3 regions of the Rhizobium sp. NZLR10 genome follow, and region 2 is predicted to be linked to each of the others. Evidence: predicted binding sites of a transcription regulator. Region 2 holds the regulator's gene; each other region holds the start of a gene.
What was found. The regulator PhoB, encoded in region 2, activates phosphate uptake and scavenging genes when phosphate is short. The targets are predictions, from matches to a motif close to TGTCATNNANCTGTCAT.

Region 1 (6,361 bases), on a different contig from region 2:
CGCATTCTTCAGCCCCAGCGGCTGATGCGTCGCCGCCAGCACGATGCCGCCTTTGGCCAGATGCGCTTCGATCAATTCGGCCAGCAGCTGGTCGGCGCGGGCATCCAGTGCGGCTGTCGGTTCATCGAGGATCCATAAGGGGCGATGGGCGACGAGCAGCTTGGCGAAGGCGAATCGACGCTGCTGGCCGGCGGAGAGGTAACCGAAGGGAAGGTGGGTGATCCCCGAAAGGCCGACGGCGTCAGCGGCGTCCTCGACGGAGAGACCGGGAGAGCCTCCTATACCGCCAAAAAAGCTGCGCCAGAAATCGAGGTTTTCTGCAACTGTAAGTTCATTCTTCATCGCATTTCGATGGCCAAGGTAGTGGCTGACCTCGGAAGAACGGCGGTCGTCTCCGCCCTCTCCGTCATGGAAGATGACGGCGCCTTTTTCCGGACTTAGGAGGCCGGCGACAACCCGCAGCAAAGTGGACTTTCCCGATCCATTTCTTCCCGTCAGCACAAGCGCCTCGCCGGCTGCCAAGTGAAAGGAAATGTTAACGAAAATGAGATCCTCACCGCGCCTGGCAGCCAGATTTTCGGCGGTGAGATGCATGCGTCGGCTCTTTCTTCGTTTCGGGTCGCGGCGGGGTCAAAAAATCTCCGATTTTGACCGCGCTCGGGTATGGCAAGTTTTTAGGAAATTATCTATAAGAGCCGCAACCACGCCAGCGGTCGGCGTGAATTTCATCCTTGCGCCGAACTTGGAGCATCTGTTCCACGTGCGGACAGCGGAAATGGCCGTACCCGCATCCTGATGTGCATTAAGTGCATAGGCGTTCGCACGACTGTGTTGGCTATCAGAACGGGGTCTCTCGTGTCTAAATCTCTTGACAGCTTCAATTGTCGTTCCACCCTTTCCGTTGGTGGAAAGGACTATGTCTATTACAGCCTGCCCAAGGCTGAGGCAAACGGTCTGGCCGGCGTCTCGAAGCTTCCCTATTCGATGAAGGTGCTGCTCGAAAACCTGCTGCGCTTCGAAGACGGCCAGTCGGTCACCAAGGAGCATATCCTCGCTGTTGCCGAATGGCTGAATAATAAGGGTGCGGTCGAAAACGAAATCGCCTACCGCCCGGCGCGCGTGCTGATGCAGGACTTCACCGGCGTTCCCGCCGTCGTCGATCTTGCCGCGATGCGCGACGCGATGGTGTCGCTCGGCGGCGATCCCGAGAAGATCAACCCGCTCGTTCCCGTCGATCTCGTCATCGACCACTCGGTCATCGTCGACGAATTCGGCACGCCGCAGGCTTTCGCCAGGAATGTCGAGCTGGAATACCAGCGCAACGGCGAGCGCTACCGCTTTCTGAAATGGGGCCAGCAGGCCTTCAAGAATTTCCGCGTCGTGCCTCCCGGCACCGGCATCTGTCATCAGGTCAATCTCGAATATCTCGGCCAGACCGTCTGGACCAAGGAAGAGGACGGCGAGACGATCGCCTATCCGGATACTTGCGTCGGCACCGACAGCCACACGACGATGATCAACGGTCTCGGCGTGCTCGGCTGGGGTGTGGGTGGTATCGAAGCTGAGGCGGCGATGCTCGGCCAGCCGGTCTCGATGCTGTTGCCCGAAGTCATCGGCTTCAAGCTGATCGGCAAGCTCAAGGAAGGCGTCACGGCGACCGACCTCGTCCTCACCGTCGTGCAGATGCTGCGCAAGAAGGGCGTCGTTTCGAAGTTCGTCGAATTCTTCGGCCCCGGCATGGACAATATGCCGCTCGCCGACCGCGCGACGATCGGCAATATGGGTCCGGAATACGGCGCCACCTGCGGCTTCTTCCCGGTCGATGGCGAGACTATCAACTACCTCACCGTGTCCGGCCGCACGCATGACCGGATCGCTCTCGTCGAGGCCTATTCGAAGGCCCAGGGCATGTGGCGTGATGGCGACGGTTCAGATCTCGTCTTCACCGATACGCTGGAACTCGATCTTGGCGACGTGGTGCCGTCGATGGCCGGCCCGAAGCGTCCGGAAGGCCGCATCTCGCTCGAGAACATCGCGACCGGCTTTGCCGGCTCGATGGATGCCGATTACAAGAAGCCGGGCCAGCTCAACAACCGCTACGCCGTCGAAGGCACGGATTTCGATCTCGGCCATGGCGACGTGGCGATCGCTGCCATCACCTCGTGCACCAACACTTCCAATCCGTCGGTACTGATCGCTGCCGGGCTTCTGGCTCGCAACGCCGTAGCCAAGGGCCTGAAGACGAAGCCCTGGGTGAAGACCTCGCTGGCACCGGGATCGCAAGTCGTCGGCGAATATCTTGCCACGTCAGGCCTGCAAGCCGATCTCGACAAGCTCGGCTTCAACCTCGTCGGCTTCGGCTGCACCACCTGCATCGGCAATTCCGGCCCGCTGCCGGCGCCGATCTCGAAGACGATCAACGACAAGGGCCTGATCGTTTCCGGCGTCCTTTCCGGCAACCGCAACTTCGAAGGCCGCATTTCGCCCGACGTGCAGGCGAACTACCTGGCTTCGCCGCCGCTCGTCGTCGCCTATGCGCTCGCCGGTACGGTGCAGATGGATCTGACCAAGGAGCCGATCGGCGAAGACCAGAACGGCAATCCGGTTTATCTCAAGGATATCTGGCCGACCTCGCACGAGGTGCAGGAGTTCATCCAGAAATACGTGACCCGCGAACTTTACGAAAGCAAGTATGCCGACGTCTTCAAGGGCGACGTCAACTGGCAGGCAGTTCAGGTTCCTCCGGGCCAGACCTATGCCTGGGACGACGATTCGACCTATGTCCAGAACCCGCCCTACTTCGTCGGCATGGGCAAGAAGGGCACCGGCATCGCCGATATCAAGGGCGCCCGCGTCCTTGGCCTGTTCGGCGACAAGATCACCACCGACCACATTTCGCCGGCCGGTTCGATCAAAGCGGCATCCCCTGCAGGTGCCTATCTGCTCGGCCATGAGGTCGCCGTTGCCGACTTCAACCAGTACGGCACACGCCGCGGCAACCATGAAGTGATGATGCGCGGCACCTTCGCCAATATCCGCATCCGCAACCATATGCTCGGCCCGAACGGCAAGGAAGGTGGCTACACCATCCACTACCCGTCGAAGGAAGAGACCTCGATCTACGACGCGGCGATGCAGTACAAGGCCGAAGGCGTGCCGCTCGTCATCTTCGCCGGTGTCGAATATGGCAACGGCTCCTCGCGCGACTGGGCTGCCAAGGGCACCAATTTGCTCGGCGTCAAGGCTGTCGTTGCCCAGTCCTTCGAGCGTATCCATCGCTCGAACCTGGTCGGCATGGGCATCATTCCTTTCGTCTTCGAAGAGGGTACGACCTGGCAGAGCCTCGGCCTGAAGGGCGACGAGCTCGTCACCATCGAGGGCTTGGAAAAGATCAAGCCGCGCGAGAAGAAGATCGCCAAGATCACCTATGGCGACGGCACTGTGAAGGAAGTTCCGCTGCTGTCGCGCGTCGATACGCTCGACGAGGTGGTCTACCTCAACAATGGCGGCATCCTGCAGACGGTTCTGCGCGATCTCGCTGCCTGATTGTTAAGAGCTTCATAATATGATGATGGCCGCCGGAGAGCATTTTCCGGCGGCTTTTCTTTGCGGCGACGGTATTTGAGGGACCTCACGATGATTTGTTTTATGCGGGTTCCGGTTGCGCTGCGTCTCACCCGTTCGTGACTTTTCGTTTGGATCCGGAAGGATTATTCGTACGTTCATATGTCAGGGCCTCCGGTCGAACACGCCGTCGGCGCTGAAAAAGAGGTGCAGGTGAATGTCCCCCCGTTTTCTGATTCCGCTGATCGCCGGCGTTGTTCTCTCAGGCCCGCTTCAGGCCGAAGACGGCACGCCGAAAGGTGTCGTCGAACTGTTTACGGCGCAGGGCTGCTCCTCCTGTCCTCCCGCGGATGCTGCTTTCCGTAAGCTGGTGAGCCAGGGCGATGTCATCGCGCTCGCCTATCATGTCGATTACTGGAACTATCTCGGCTGGGCCGATACGCTGAGCTCGAAGGAAAACACCGAGCGGCAATATGGCTATGCGAGGACAATGGGCCGCAGCAACGTCTACACGCCGCAGGCCATCGTCAACGGGCGCGGTCATCTGGCCGGCGCCGATCTCAACGGTATCAACGGCAAGCTCGATACCTATAGCGGCGAAGGCAATGGGCTGACCGTCCCCATCAGCGCGTCGATGCGCGGCGACGAGCTGGAGATCAAGATCGGCGCGGGACAGGGCAAAGCCAATGTCGTGATGGTGTATTTCGACAAGGAAAAGACCATCGACGTCGAAAAGGGCGAGAACAGCGGAAAGAAGATTTCCTATCTGCACAGCGTCACCAATGTCGAAACCGTCGGCATGTGGGACGGCAAGGCGACCAGTCTGACGCTGCCAGCCAGTGTCCTGCAGCGGCCGCAGCTCGAGGGCTGCGCGATCCTGCTGCAATCGGCGACCGACAACGGCGATCCGGCTGCGATCCTTGGGGCGACCGTGGTGATGGCTGGAAAAAACATCTGAGATTTCATCCGCTTGCGGATGAAGTACCGGGCGGCCCGGCTGAGCGTATTCGGGGCTGGGGTTAAGGTCGATACGCTCCGCCGGGCCCTTTGGCGCGCTGGCGCCAAACCGGGATTCATAATTCTCCTGCAAATGAGGCGCTGTTTTGACTGAAATGCGGCGCTACCGAGAAAGCGACAACGCTATTATGCGCATCGGACGATGCGCCGATTCAAAGTGCTACGGCATCCTTGCGCGTCCAACGCGCGGCGCTGGAGTGCGGCCGAATGTGACGGCCGGCACTCTTGCAATTTGCGGCGGCTCGGGCACACTGTCACTCTCCTGTCACATGCAGAGGCCTCGGAGACTGAATGACAGATCAGCCGGATTTGCGACACGGCGAAAGCCGTTCCGTCGACAATAGTTCCTCAGTCGTCGTCGATCTCAGGGAATACAAGCAAAGCAAAGATCCACTTCCGGTGACCTTTCATCGGCGCGAACTGGATGCGATCCTCTGGATCTACGGCCGTATGGTCGGTGACGGCGAATGGCGCGACTACGCCATCGATCATCTGAAAGACAGGGCGGTATTTTCCGTCTTCAAACGCTCCGGTGAAATGCCGCTCTTCCGCGTCGAGAAAAATCCCAAGCTTGCCGCCAAGCAGGGCGCCTATTCGGTGATCAACGTCCACGGCACCATTCTGAAGCGCGGTCACGAGTTGAACCAGGTGTTGAAGGTGTTCGACAAGGCGCTGAAGCTGGTCGATAAGTAAGCCGAAACACTTTTTCTGCATGTCGTTATCCCGGAACCGCTGCACACTTCCGGGCGACATGCATCAGCCGGCAAACAGCGTGCCGGGATAGATGGACGGATCCGGATCGGTCGTCATACCCTCGCCGAGGACGCGCTGCATGAGCATCGTATCCAGCCAGCGGCCATGCTTGTAGCCGGCCCCCCGCATCAGGCCGACCTCCACGAAGCCCGCCTTGAGATGAAGCGCGATCGAGGCGGGGCTGGCGCCGCCGATGACCGCGATCATCTGACGAAAACCGAGACCGGTGCAGCGGTCGATCAGCTCGGTCATCAATGCTTTGCCGATGCCGCGGCCGCGGGCTTCGGGCGCCAGATAGATCGAATCCTCGACTATCCAGCGATAGGCCGGGCGGACGCGAAAGGCCGAGGCATAGGCGTAGCCGAGCAGGTTTCCGTCAGCATCGGCTGCGGCGATATAGGGATATTGCTGGCCGACGATCGCCGCAAACCGCTGCGCCATCTCAGCCTCGGACGGCGGCGTGATCTCATAGCTCGACGTGCCGTTCAGGACGGATTCGCGATAGATTTCGGCGATGGCGGGGATATCGGCTTCGGAAGCATTGCGCAGGAGGAAGGACATTTCGGCGGCAGGTCCATCGGAGGGCAAGGTCTCTCCTAAACCATTCCGCGAAAGCCGGCGCAACAAAAAAGGCGGCCGAAGCCGCCTTTTCGATCTCAGTCTGTCCTGCTTATTTACGGTTGCCCATGAACTGGAGCAGGAACATGAAGAGGTTGATGAAGTCGAGATAGAGCGTCAGCGCACCCATGATCGCCTTGCGGCCGGCCACGGCGACGTCATCGGCTTCCAGGTACAATTCCTTGATCCGCTGCGTGTCGTAGGCGGTAAGGCCTGCGAAGATCAGGACGCCGATCGCGGAGATCGCGAACTGCAGCGCGGACGACGCCAGGAAGATGTTGACGATTGAAGCGATGATCAGGCCAAAAAGACCCATGATCAGGAACGAGCCCATCGCCGACAGGTTACGCTTCGTGGTGTAGCCGTAAAGCGACAGCGCGCCGAAGGAGGCGGCGGTGACGAAGAAGGT
Region 2 (6,361 bases):
CCTTCGTCGAGCGGACTTCGGGTGCCATCATCGTCCTGCTCCTGTTCCTGATCGTCATGAACATGGGCGCCATCCTCTTGCGTCGTCGCTTCGAGCGCCGCTGGTAAACGGAGTTACACATCATGAACATGTTGACGGAAGCTGCAGTTGAAAAAGCGCTGGATCAGAAGATGAGCAACGTCCCTTATAAGATGATCGGCAAGGATGTCTCGGTTTACTATGGCGAGAAGCGCGCGCTTTTCGATGTGAACCTGAACATCCGCGAAAACACCGTAACCGCGCTGATCGGCCCGTCCGGCTGCGGCAAGTCGACCTTCCTGCGGAGCCTAAACCGCATGAACGACACGATCGACGGCTGCCGGGTCACCGGCAAGATCACGCTTGATACCGACGATATCTATGATCCCGATATCGACGTCGTCGAACTTCGCGCCCGCGTCGGCATGGTCTTCCAGAAGCCGAACCCGTTCCCGAAGACGATCTATGAAAACGTCTCCTACGGCCCGCGCATCCATGGCCTTGCCAAGTCGAAGGCCGATCTCGACCAGATCGTCGAGACCAGCCTGCAGCGTGCCGGCCTCTGGAACGAGGTCAAGGACCGCGTGCATGAATCCGGCACCGGCCTGTCCGGCGGTCAGCAGCAGCGCCTCTGCATTGCCCGCGCCGTCGCCGTCAGCCCTGAAGTCATCCTGATGGACGAGCCCTGCTCGGCGCTCGACCCGATCGCCACCGCCAAGGTCGAGGAACTGATCCACGAACTGCGCGAGAACTACACGATCGTCATCGTCACCCACTCCATGCAGCAGGCCGCGCGCGTCTCGCAGCGCACCGCCATGTTCCACCTCGGCAATCTCGTCGAGGAGAACGACACCGACAAGATGTTCACCAATCCCGACGATCCGCGCACCCAGGACTACATCATGGGTCGCTTCGGTTGATTTTGGCGACACCAAGCCTTCCCGTTATTCGAGGATAAAGCCCCATGGCATCGACACATATTTTTTCTGCCTATGATGATGATCTGAAGTTCCTGTCCAGGCGGATTTCCGAAATGGGCGGCCTGGCCGAGCAGATGGTCAGCGAGGCCGTCCGGGCGCTCGTCAACGGCGATACCGCGCTGGCGCAGAAGGTCATCTCCGACGATGTGATCCTCGATCACGCCGAGCGAGAAATCGGCGACAAGGCGATCGTTACCATCGCCCGCCGTCAACCGATGGCCTCGGACCTGCGCGAAATCATGGGTTCGATCCGCATCGCCGCCGATCTCGAACGCGTCGGCGACCTCGGCAAGAACACCGCCAAGCGCGTCATCGCCGTGCAGAGCACCGGCGTTCCGCGCAAGCTCGCCCGCGGTCTCGAGCATCTGTCCGAGCTGGCGCTCGTCCAGCTCAAGGAAGTGCTCGACGTCTACACGACGCGCTCCGCCGACAAGGCCAATGCGATCCGTGAACGCGACAACGAGATCGACGCGATGTACACCTCGCTGTTCCGCGAGCTGCTGACCTACATGATGGAAGATCCGCGCAACATCACCAGCTGCACGCATCTGCTCTTCTGCGCCAAGAACATCGAGCGCATCGGCGACCACGCCACCAACATCGCCGAGACGATCTACTACATGGCGACCGGCGCACAGCCGGAAGGTGACCGTCCGAAAGACGACAGCGCCAACACCGTCGGCGCGGTCACGGAATAAAGCCCATACTAGCCGTTGCGTGCGCGCCCATCCGGGCGCGCAAAGAGGTCGCAGCCACCTTTCTGAATTTGCGCAGGATGCATTGCTTAAATCACCCCGGTTTAAGGAACATGCGCGAGGAGACCGACAGGCATGATCCCGAGAGTTGCAGTTGTTGAAGACGAGGAAGCCTTGAGCGTGCTTCTTCGCTACAATCTCGAAGCGGAAGGCTTCGAGGTCGATACTATCCTTCGTGGCGACGAAGCCGAAATCAGGCTTCAGGAGCGCACGCCCGACCTGCTCATCCTCGATTGGATGCTGCCCGGCGTCTCCGGCATCGAACTCTGCCGGCGCCTGCGCATGCGGCCGGAAACCGAACGTCTGCCGATCATCATGCTGACGGCGCGCGGCGAAGAGAGCGAGCGCGTCCGCGGACTGTCGACCGGGGCCGACGATTACGTCGTCAAGCCGTTCTCGACCCCGGAGCTCGTTGCCCGCGTCAAGGCGATGCTACGCCGCGCCCGTCCCGAGGTGCTGTCGACGGTGCTGAAATGCGGCGATATCGAACTCGACCGCGAAACCCATCGCGTCCATCGCAAAAGCCGCGAAGTCCGCCTCGGCCCCACCGAATTCCGCCTGCTGGAATTCCTGATGTCGTCGCCGAGCCGGGTCTTCTCCCGCTCGCAGCTTCTCGACGGCGTCTGGGGCCACGATATCTATGTCGACGAACGCACCGTCGACGTCCATGTCGGCCGCCTGCGCAAGGCGCTGAACTTCTCCAACATGCAAGACGTCATCCGCACCGTCCGCGGCGCCGGCTATTCGATGGAAGCCTGAGGGGTTTCCGATAAAGTCGAGCAAGCTCTGCCCCTCACCCTAACCCGACCGGGGTCGAGCCACTCGTCTCGACCCCGGTCGGTGCCGGCAGGCGGATGAGGGGCAGCCACACCCAACGTACTCACATAAAAAAACGGGCCTTCCAGCCCGTTTTTGCATGTCGACAATGTCACCCGTTCAGCTCGCCCGCGCTGCCGCCCGGCGGCGTTCGTTGACGGGCTGGTAGGCGAGTTTCTGGTGATAGCCGCAATAGGGTGAATTGTCGGGGGACTCGCAGCCGCAGAAGTGGAAGTCATCCTTCAGCGGATCGCCGACCGGCCACTTGCAAGTGCGTTCGGTCAGTTCCGTCAGGCCGAGGCGGCGGGAGATCGGCACGACCACGTTGCCTTTCGGCACGTATTCCATTTCCTCGACCGTTTCGATCTCGATCTCTTCCTTCAGCATCGTTGCGCCCTGCTGGCGGGTAACGGTGCGGGTGGTGATCCGAGAGGCGAAGTTCGGCGCGCGCGGCGCCGATGTATTGCGTTTCGGCGTTCGGGCCGTGGCGGCCGTGCCGCCGGCCTTGGCGCGGCCCGGAAGGCTCAGGCGGTGCACCTTGCCGATTACAGCGTTTCTGCTGACACCGCCAAGTTGCGCCGCGATCTGGCTGGCGCTCAGTCCTTCGGCCCAAAGCTTCTTGAGTTTCTCGACCCGCTCGTCTGTCCAGTTCATGCCCTGTCTCCACCTTCTGCGTTGGTGATGGCAGAATCCCTCACCGTTGCCTCGGAAGCTCCGAAACAAGAAACGCTTGATCAATTTTGGTGACTAGTTCCGCCGCATGCAGTCTAGTAATTGAACTTTAACCTAGTGTGAGCGTGACTCCGTGACAAGAGTCGCATGAATCCGGATGAATCGAATTCGGAGTTTTCCCCAACTTGCTGCCCCAGCGTGTCATTTCTGCAATAAAGCCTGTTGAAGGTCGAAAACACCGCTGTACAACCTTGCTGCATGCGCTAAGGGCGCAGTTTTGTTGACATTGCAGCGCGAAAAGGAAATAGTACCGCTGGCCGCCGCAAGGCGGCATTTTTAATTTTTCGGGCCTGGTTTTCTTAGCCGGAGTCCGTTGCTTGATAACTCTGATCGGGAGACCGCGCCATGGCTGAAGCCGCGCCGCTTTATGACACCTACTCTCGTGCCCCGCTGCGGTTCGAGCGAGGCGAGGGCGTGTGGCTGATCACCGAAAGCGGCGAACGTTATCTCGATTTCGGCGCCGGTGTTGCCGTCACCTCGGTCGGCCACGGCAATCCGCATGTGGTCGGCGCGCTGAAGGAGCAGGCCGACAAGGTCTGGCACCTCTCCAACATCTATGAGATCCCCGGCCAGGAGCGTTTGGCCAAACGGCTGACCGACGCCACCTTCGCCGACAAGGTGTTCTTCACCAATTCGGGTGCTGAAGCGCTCGAATGCGCGATCAAGACGGCGCGCCGTTATCAGTTTTCCAACGGCCATCCCGAGCGCTTCCATATCATCACCTTCGAGGGCGCCTTCCATGGGCGGACGCTCGCGACAATCGCCGCCGGTGGCCAGGAGAAATATCTCGAAGGCTTCGGCCCCAAGGCGCCGGGTTTCGATCAGGTGGCGTTCGGCGACATCGAAGCGGTCCGCGCCGCGATCACCGATGCGACGGCGGCAATCCTCATCGAGCCGGTGCAGGGCGAGGGCGGCGTGCGTCCTGCCACCCCCGAATTCATGAAGGCGCTTCGCCAGATTTGCGACGAAAACGGCCTGCTGTTGATCCTCGACGAGGTCCAGACCGGCGTTGGCCGCACCGGCAGGTTCTTTGCCCATGAATGGTCGGGCGTCACGCCCGACATCATGGCGGTTGCCAAGGGCATCGGCGGTGGTTTCCCGCTCGGCGCCTGCCTTGCTACTTCAGAGGCCGCCTCCGGCATGAAGGCCGGCACGCATGGCTCGACCTATGGCGGCAATCCGCTCGCCATGGCCGTCGGCAGCGCCGTGCTCGACATCATCCTCGCCGATGGCTTCCTCCAGCAGGTGCGCGACGTAGCACTCGTCTTCCGCCAGGGCCTCGCCTCGCTGAAGGATCGCTATCCCGATGTGATCGAGGATATCAGAGGCGAGGGGCTGTTGCTCGGCATCAAGGCTGCTATTCCCTCGGCCGAATTGCTGCAGGCGATCCGCGCCGCCCATCTGCTCGGCATACCCGCCGGCGATAACGTCATCCGCCTTCTTCCGCCCCTCGTCGTCACCGCCGAGGAAGCCCGAGAGGGCCTTGACCGCATCGAGCGCGCCGCCGAGAGCATTCGCGCCGCGAAGGTCAAGAAAACGGCTTGAAGAGATTGCCGCCTTCGGGCGCAGCACAGGTAAGAACATGGCTCCCAAACATTTCCTCGATCTTTCCGCGGTCACCTCAGCCGATCTCAGAACCATCATGAACGATGCGCTCGCCCGCAAGCAGGCCTTCAAGGCCGGCACGGGCGACAAGCCGCTCGCCGGCAAGATGCTGGCGATGATCTTCGAGAAGCCGTCGACGCGCACCCGCGTCTCCTTCGATGTCGGCATGCGCCAGCTCGGCGGCGAAACGCTGTTCCTGTCCGGCACCGAGATGCAGCTCGGCCGCGCCGAGACGATCGGCGACACCGCCAAGGTTCTGTCGCGTTATGTCGATGCGATCATGATCCGCACTACCGAGCATTCGCGCCTGGTGGAGCTTGCCGAACATGCGACCGTGCCTGTGATCAACGCGCTGACGGATGACACCCATCCCTGCCAGATCATGGCCGATATCATGACCTTCGAAGAGCATCGCGGCCCGATCAAGGGAAAGACCATCGCCTGGACCGGCGACGGCAACAATGTGCTGCATTCGCTGGTCGAAGGCGCCGCCCGCTTCGGCTATCGCATGAACATGGCGGTGCCCCTTGGCTCGGAGCCTAAGGATCACTATCTGAACTGGGCCCGCAATGAGGGCGCCGAAATCATGCTCTGCCATGATGCCGACCGTGCGGTCGAAGGCGTCGATTGCGTGGTGACCGATACCTGGGTCTCCATGAATCAGGAACATCGGGCCCGGGGTCACAATGTCTTTCAGCCTTACCAGGTCAACGCGGCCTTGATGGCGAAGGCCGGCAATGATGCATTGTTCATGCATTGCCTGCCCGCTCATCGCGGTGAGGAAGTGACGGACGACGTGATCGATGGTCCGCAATCCGTGGTCTTCGATGAAGCGGAAAACCGTCTTCATGCGCAGAAGTCGATTCTTGCTTGGTGCCTGGGCGCGATCTGAACCATAATCGGACGCCGCGTGCGAAAAACGCGTGGCCGCGCGAGCGAAGAGCACCCTGTCCTTTCGCTTGAAAACTAGGAGTGAATCCATGGCAGAAGCTGCAGCCGCCCTCGGCCAGTTCGATTTCGCCGGCGATGACCATGTCGTCCCCTTTCAGGTGGACGGGCTGGATGTGCGCGGCCGCGCCGTCCAGCTCGGCCCGATGCTCGACGCGATCCTCGAGCGCCATCATTATCCGGCCCCTGTCGCCCGGCTGCTCGCCGAAGTCGTCGTGCTGACGGTGCTGCTCGGCACCTCGCTGAAGTTTGACGGCAAGTTCACCGTGCAGACCAAGGGCGACGGCCCGGTCGATCTTCTCGTTGCCGATTTTTCGACGCCGGAAAATGTCCGTGCCTATGCCCGTTTCGACCAGGCGCTGCTCGACAAGGCCATTGAAGCTGGCGAAACCGAGCCGGAGCAATTGCTCGGCCACGGCGTGCTTGCCTTCACCATCGACCAGGGCAAGTTCGGCCAGCCCTACCAAGGTATTGTCGCGCTCGACGGCACCACGCTCGAGGACATTG
Region 3 (6,361 bases), on a different contig from region 2:
AAAGCGGCATCGGCCTCGGCGAAGGCTTGGCCGGCCAGCTCCGCTCCTATCAGGCAAACAAGCCGATCCTCGACAAATTGCTGAAAGAGGCCGGCTTCGACGGCGACAACGCCATCTCATCCCTCCTTGGAAATCTCGATGGCGCGAAACCGGCAAAGCTGGTTCCGGCTCCGGTAAAGCCGGCAATACCGGCCGCGCCTCCGGTAGCGCCGGCAGCGGCCGCAGCCCCGGCAAAGACGATCGCCCCTGCGGCGCCGAAGAAGGAATGATCGCGTGCAGGCGGGTCTGGGCTATCTCACCCAACCCGCCGCCAGCGCGCTCTCCCAGTCGCCACGGCCCCTTTCGGCGGCCAGTGCCGACATCGCCATATGGTCGTAGGCGACATTCCTGAACTGCCACGTCCATCCCGCCGCCGTCTTTTCCAGAATGGCATAGCCGGCCAGCGGATGGCCGGCTTCGATCTTGTGGTAATAGGGCCGGTCGTCGTCATAGGCGGGGCAGCCGACGCTGCCGGGATTAACGATCAGGCGCCCGTCGGAGAGACGGACGGCGCGGGGAAGGTGGCTGTGGCCGCAGAGGATCAGCGGCAGGTCTATGCCCTCGGCCAGCGCCTCGATCGCTTCGATCGGCTTCAGGAAGACGACGCCATCCGCCGAGACCGATTCCAGCCAATAGAGATTATCGTCCTTCGGCGTCGCATGGCAGAGATACACCTCGCCGCGATAGACGGTGTTGAACGGCAGGCTGCGAATCCAGTCGAGATGGGACGACGTCAATTGCCGATGGGCTGAAGCATCCGAGGCATGCATGGAGGCCGGATCCTGCTCGATCAGATAGCGATCGTGATTGCCGCGAACCGAGGTCAGGCCAAGCGGCATCAGCAAATCAGCGGTCCGACCGGCTTCCAGCGGCCCGCTGAAGAAATCGCCGAGATTGACGATGTCCTCGATGCCCTCAGCGCGAATATCCGTAAGCACGGCTTCAAGCGCCAGATGGTTGCCGTGAATGTCGGCGATCGCGGCAAAACGCATTTCTAACTCCCTCGATAGGTGGAATAGCCGTAGGGCGAAATCAGCAGCGGCACATGATAATGCGCCGTGACATCGGCAATGCCGAAGCGGATTGGCACCAGATCGAGAAAGGCCGGATGCGGCAGCGGCGTGCCGCTGGCCCTCAGATAATCGCCGGCGTGGAAGACCAGTTCATAGGTGCCGGCCCGGAAATGTTCGCCAGCGAGGATGGGACCGCCGTCGACTCGGCCGTCGGCATTGGTCTCGACCGTCTTCAGATGCCTGCGGATCTCGCCGTCGAGCTGGAAAAGATCGATCCTGAGGCGTTCGGCCGGCTTGCCGAGGGCGGTGTCGAGAACATGGGTGGTCAGTCCGGTCATGGGGCTGGCTCTTTGATGATGTAGGGCGTTTCGAAGAAGAACTCTTCCAGATTGTTGCCCGGCCCGTCGCGGTCGACGACCAGGAAATCGGAGACTTGGCCAAGCGCCATCAGCGGATGATGCCAGACATTTTGGCGGTAGTTCACTCCCTGGTCCCCGCGCGCGCAAAACACTTGCGGTCTGCCCGGACGTCCGCCCTCGTCCTCGGAGACGACGACGAGGAAGGGACGGCCGGAGACTGGCGAGAAGCTCTGGCTGCCGAAGGGATGACGCTCCATCATGTCGATGTCATAGGGAAAGCTGCGCGGCTGGCCGCGAAAGAGGTTGATGATGACGCGGGCGCCCTCGCCCGTCGCTTGCGCCGCGGCCAGCGCATGGAAACGCTCCGTCGTGCCGCCATTGATGAGCCGCTTCGCGGCCGGATCGGCTTCGATCACCTCACCGAAGAGAGCGAAGGCGGAGCTGGTGAGAGGACGAATGTCGAGAAACCGAGACATCGCGTCACTCGCCTTGGGCATGCCAGTATCGGACGGCATCGATCTCGCGAAGAAGCTCCGGCAGCGTCCGATACGTCGCCTCCCAGATTTCGGAGGGATCGAGATCGAAGACGTCGTCGAGGATGCGATTACCGGTGCCGCAGATCCTGGTCCACGGCAGATTGGGATGCTCGGTGGCAAATTCCGGATGGGTCACCAGCAGACGGGATGCCGCAGCACCGATGGTGAAGTGGCAGAAGGCAACGGCCTTGAAGGTAAGCTGGTCCTCGGCGAAAGCCGCCTCATCCATTCCGCCGATGAAGGACAACGCTTGGGATGCCGCCTTTTGCATGTCATTGAGATAGTCGATAGCGCGCCTCTCCTTCATTCAGCCTCCGGCAACATCGATGTCAGACGCAGCAGCGCGATCTTTTCGACCTGTGCCGTCGCGGTCGAAAACTCCTCGTCCCGGCCGTTGCCGATCCGTGTTTCGAAAGCTTCCAGGATATCCTCCTTGCCGAGCCCCTTGACGGCGATGATGAAGGGAAAGCCATATTTTTCGACATAGGCCGAATTGAGTTCCGTGAAGCGGGCGTGCTCGGCAGGGCTCAGGCGGTCGAGACCGGCGCCGGACTGCTCCTTGCGGCTGTCTTCGGTAAGTTCACCCGATATGGCGAGGCGCCCGGCAAGGTCGGGGTGGGCGCTGAGCACCCCGAGACGCTCCTGTCGGCTTGCCGCGCGGAAGACGGCGGCAAGCGCCGCATGTACGCCGGCCGCCGTCAGAGGCTCGTTCACGCTGCCGGCGTCATAGGCGCGCTCGGCGATGAAAGGCGAATGTTCGAAGACGCCGCCGAAGCGGGAAACGAAATCCTCGCGCGACAGCATCAGATCGCGTCCGGCTGATGGTGCTTGTGCCAGTGCTCGGCAATCTCGATGCGGCGCGGAATCCAGACCTTGTCATGCTTCAGCACATATTCGATGAAGCGCTTCAGCGCCGCCGCCCGGCCCGGGCGCCCGACGAGGCGGCAATGCAGGCCGACCGACATCATCTTCGGGCTGCCCGCCTTGCCTTCCTCATAGAGCGTATCGAAGGCATCCTTCAGATAGGTGAAGAACTGATCGCCGGTATTGAAGCCCTGCGGTGTGGCAAAGCGCATGTCGTTGGTTTCGAGCGTATAGGGGATGATCAGGAAGGGTTTCCCATCGACGCCCTTCACCCAGTAAGGCAGATCGTCGGCATAGGAATCGGAGGAATAGAGGAAGCCGCCCTCCTCCTGCACCAGCCGAAGCGTCTTGTCGGAAGGCTTGCCCTGATACATGCCGTATGGCCGCTCGCCGGTAAGCTCGGCGTGCAGGCGCACCGCTTCGAGGATGTGCTTGCGCTCCAGATCTTCCGGAAAATCCTTGTATTCCAGCCAGCGGTAACCGTGGCTGGCGATCTCCCAGCCGGCATCCTTCATCGCAGCGACCGCTTCAGGATTGCGCGCCATCGCTAGCGTTACGCCGTAGACGGTCGCCTGCACCTTGAGATCGGTGAACATCCGCCAGAGCCGCCAGAAGCCCGCGCGCGAACCGTATTCGTAGATCGATTCCATGTTGAGATTGCGCTGTCCGGGCCAGGCGGCCGCGCCAACGATCTCCGACAGCAGATTTTCAGAAGCCGGATCGCCGTCGAGGATCGAGCTTTCGCCGCCCTCCTCATAATTGATGACGAACTGCACGGCGACGCGCGCCTCGCCCGGCCACTTCGGATCGGGCGTCTGTCGCCCGTAGCCGACGAGATTGCGCGGATAAGTCTCGGATACCATCAAATCACCTTCTGAAAAGACGGCGAACGGTAGCATCCGCAGCCGGAATGTCGAGAAGGAAACTGCTCAATCCGATTTTGCCTTTGCAGTACAATGGCTTAGCCCATCGGCACGCTCAGGCGATCTTGCGCGCGCTGACCTTGCCCATCGGGTGCAGCGAATGAACGCGGAAGGGACCGCCCGTGCCCTCCTCGATCATGAGCGCCACGTTTGAAACCGTCACCGGGTCACTGAGGGCAGGCGCGAAAATCGTCCGCAGGGCCGGCTCGATGCGCGCCATGTCGATCGCGTTGACGGGTCCTGTCACCGGCATATGAAAGCGGAACTCTTCCATCACATAAGGATTGCCCCAGCGATGCAGGTTTGAAAACTGCGCTGCCGACAGCCCGTCCGGATCGCTGCGCTCGATCTCGGCTTCGCTGAGCGGCGCGCGGAAACGATCGAATTCCTGGACGATCGCCGAAGCGAGATACTGGATCCGCTCGCAGGGGGCGCTCGGCAGCAAGCTGTAGAAATTGCCGAGCCGTGCGACTTCGATGCGCGGAATCTGGAAGGGGACGAAGGTCCCGGAAAAACGCATCAGATCGCGCAGGAGTTGCGCTTCGGACATATTGTGACCCAGGTGAAACGGCGCCTTCAGAACGCCGTGAAAACCATAGCGCCGCGGCACGGCGGTATGGAAGGCGATCTCGTGAATGCCAAGGCCACGAACTGCCGGCGGCTCCACCATATCGCCCGAAAACACGTTTCGGCCAAGCCAACTGGCAGCCACAAGCGACAGCGGGTCGCTCGCCGGAGGCGTGAAGCAAATGGCATAGCGCATGCAATTTCCTCCATCAAGGAACTGAGCGCCGATCAAATCCGGCGCTGTCGATGCGCAAGCAGATAGGTGATTTGCATGACAGAATAACGAAACGAAGCGGCGTCGAATTCACGTTTAACGTGAAGCTGCCGCGATATGGCTTGAAATTGCGAAGCTTTCCGGCAGCAAAAATCCGCAATCCGTATCGCCTGCGATACATATCGCCGCTTCCGCCAACCGGTGGGCCAGGCCGAAGCTGACCTTGAAGCCGCCGGTCAGCGCGATCAGGCGCGGGTGATCGGGGTGGCGGCCGATCATCGGGTCACGGTCGATCGCCTTCGGGCGGAGCCCTGCCCAGCGCTCGATGACAGGGGCGTCGCGCAGCGCCGGCACGATCTCCCGCGCCGCGGCGATCAGCGTGTCGAGCTGAGCATCGGTCGATGTGGGATCGTCGAAGCGGTTTTCGCTGGTGCTGCCGATCGCCACATAGCCGCCCTCGTGCGCGACGACATAGAGCCCGTCGAGGAAGATCGTCGGCAGCGCCGGGTCGAGATCGGCTTTCAACAGCGCCGCCTGCCCCTTGACCGGTTGACCGAGCGGTCGCTTCAGCCCGGCGGTCAGCACCTGCAGCAACGGAAAAGACTGGTGACCGGCGGCCAGGACGCAGTCGCTGAAAGTGATGGTTTCGCCCCCTATGTCGGCCGTGCCGCAGTCGGGATCGACACCCGTCACCGCCGCGTGTTCCATGATCCGCACATGTTTTGCCTGTCGCAAGAAGGCAATGAGCCCCGCAGTCAGTGAGCGGGGCGCAACGCGGGCGGCGAGCGTATCATGCACGAAACCGCTCTCGCCGGCGGATGCCTCGATCCAGCCGTCGACCGGCGGACTGTCGAGCACGTGCCAATGGAAGCGGCGCTCGCCTGCGCACCAGTGGCGCTCGGCATCTTCGGAGTGAGCGCGCGCTATCTTGTTGAGATGCGGCTTCGGCAGCGGGATCAGCCGCCCGGAACGGCGGTAACCGGCCGAAAGCCCGGTTTCGGCTTCCAGCATGGCGATCTCGGCTTCGAGCGAGACCAGCGCATCGAACTGGAACTGCTTTTTCTCAGACCACCGATCCGGCATATGCGGCATCAGCGCGCCGAGCAGGCCGCCGCTCGCACCTCCACCCAATTTGCCGGCGTCGACGATAAGGGTAGCGATGCCACGGCGCTCGGCATGGACGGCCGCCCAGAGACCCATGATGCCGCCGCCGACGATCAGCAATTCGCAGGACGATTGACCTGAGACCGGCTGAGGATTATCGGCTTTTTCCATGACAGACGTGAACCCCGATCAGATTGGCGCGGGCGCGCCGCAGCCGCTCGAATGGCGCGACGGCGATATGCCCTATTCCCTCGCCTTTGGCGACCATTTTTATTGCCAGACCGATGGGCGGCTGGAATGCGGCCACGTCTTTCTCGCCGGCAACGGCCTGCCGGAGCGTTGGAACGGGCGGCAGGAATTCGTGATCGGCGAACTCGGCTTCGGCACCGGCCTGAACTTCGCCGAGACCTGGCGGCGATGGAAGCTGTACAGCGTGCCCGGCCAGCAGCTGCATTTCATCTCCTTCGAGCTCCACCCGATGCGCGGCGAAGAAATCGGCCGTGCGCTCTCCCACTGGCCGGAGATCGATGCCGAACGCGAGGCGCTGACGGCGGCCTGGCCGCCAACGCCTGCCGATACCGTCTCGCTCGACCTCGACGACCAGATGAGGCTCAGCGTCGTCTGCGGCGCAGCACTCGACGGCGTCGCAGCCGCAAAGCGCGGCTTCGACGCCTGGTATCTCGACGGCTTCGCGCCCTCGCGCAACGGCGACATGTGGTCGGAAGAACTGATGCGACGTGTC

Region 1: HJB82_RS12665 (DUF2794 domain-containing protein) is a predicted target of PhoB. The motif match lies at 4,834-4,850, and genes of this name have one in related genera.
Region 3: HJB82_RS23255 (DUF1045 domain-containing protein) is a predicted target of PhoB. The motif match lies at 4,573-4,589, and genes of this name have one in related genera.

What each region holds. Positions count from the first base shown of each region.
Region 1 is NZ_JABDWE010000007.1:94,044-100,404, forward strand. It holds gene ccmA (heme ABC exporter ATP-binding protein CcmA) at 1-594, opposite strand, end outside; gene acnA (aconitate hydratase AcnA) at 856-3,546, shown strand; gene HJB82_RS12660 (thioredoxin family protein) at 3,782-4,522, shown strand; gene HJB82_RS12665 (DUF2794 domain-containing protein) at 4,873-5,274, shown strand; gene HJB82_RS12670 (GNAT family N-acetyltransferase) at 5,338-5,895, opposite strand; gene HJB82_RS12675 (Bax inhibitor-1/YccA family protein) at 6,005-6,361, opposite strand, start outside.
Region 2 is NZ_JABDWE010000032.1:12,088-18,448, reverse strand. It holds gene pstA (phosphate ABC transporter permease PstA) at 1-107, shown strand, start outside; gene pstB (phosphate ABC transporter ATP-binding protein PstB) at 123-938, shown strand; gene phoU (phosphate signaling complex protein PhoU) at 983-1,696, shown strand; gene phoB (phosphate regulon transcriptional regulator PhoB) at 1,829-2,512, shown strand; gene HJB82_RS30890 (GcrA family cell cycle regulator) at 2,690-3,223, opposite strand; gene HJB82_RS30885 (aspartate aminotransferase family protein) at 3,647-4,846, shown strand; gene argF (ornithine carbamoyltransferase) at 4,884-5,798, shown strand; gene HJB82_RS30875 (Hsp33 family molecular chaperone) at 5,887-6,361, shown strand, end outside.
Region 3 is NZ_JABDWE010000017.1:26,502-32,862, forward strand. It holds partial or broken gene HJB82_RS23220 (flotillin domain-containing protein) at 1-269, shown strand, start outside; gene HJB82_RS23225 (metallophosphoesterase) at 291-1,031, opposite strand; gene uraH (hydroxyisourate hydrolase) at 1,034-1,390, opposite strand; gene HJB82_RS23235 (ureidoglycolate lyase) at 1,387-1,887, opposite strand; gene HJB82_RS23240 (DUF86 domain-containing protein) at 1,892-2,254, opposite strand; gene uraD (2-oxo-4-hydroxy-4-carboxy-5-ureidoimidazoline decarboxylase) at 2,251-2,751, opposite strand; gene puuE (allantoinase PuuE) at 2,751-3,674, opposite strand; gene HJB82_RS23255 (DUF1045 domain-containing protein) at 3,790-4,497, opposite strand; gene HJB82_RS23260 (FAD-binding oxidoreductase) at 4,612-5,790, opposite strand; gene mnmD (tRNA (5-methylaminomethyl-2-thiouridine)(34)-methyltransferase MnmD) at 5,789-6,361, shown strand, end outside.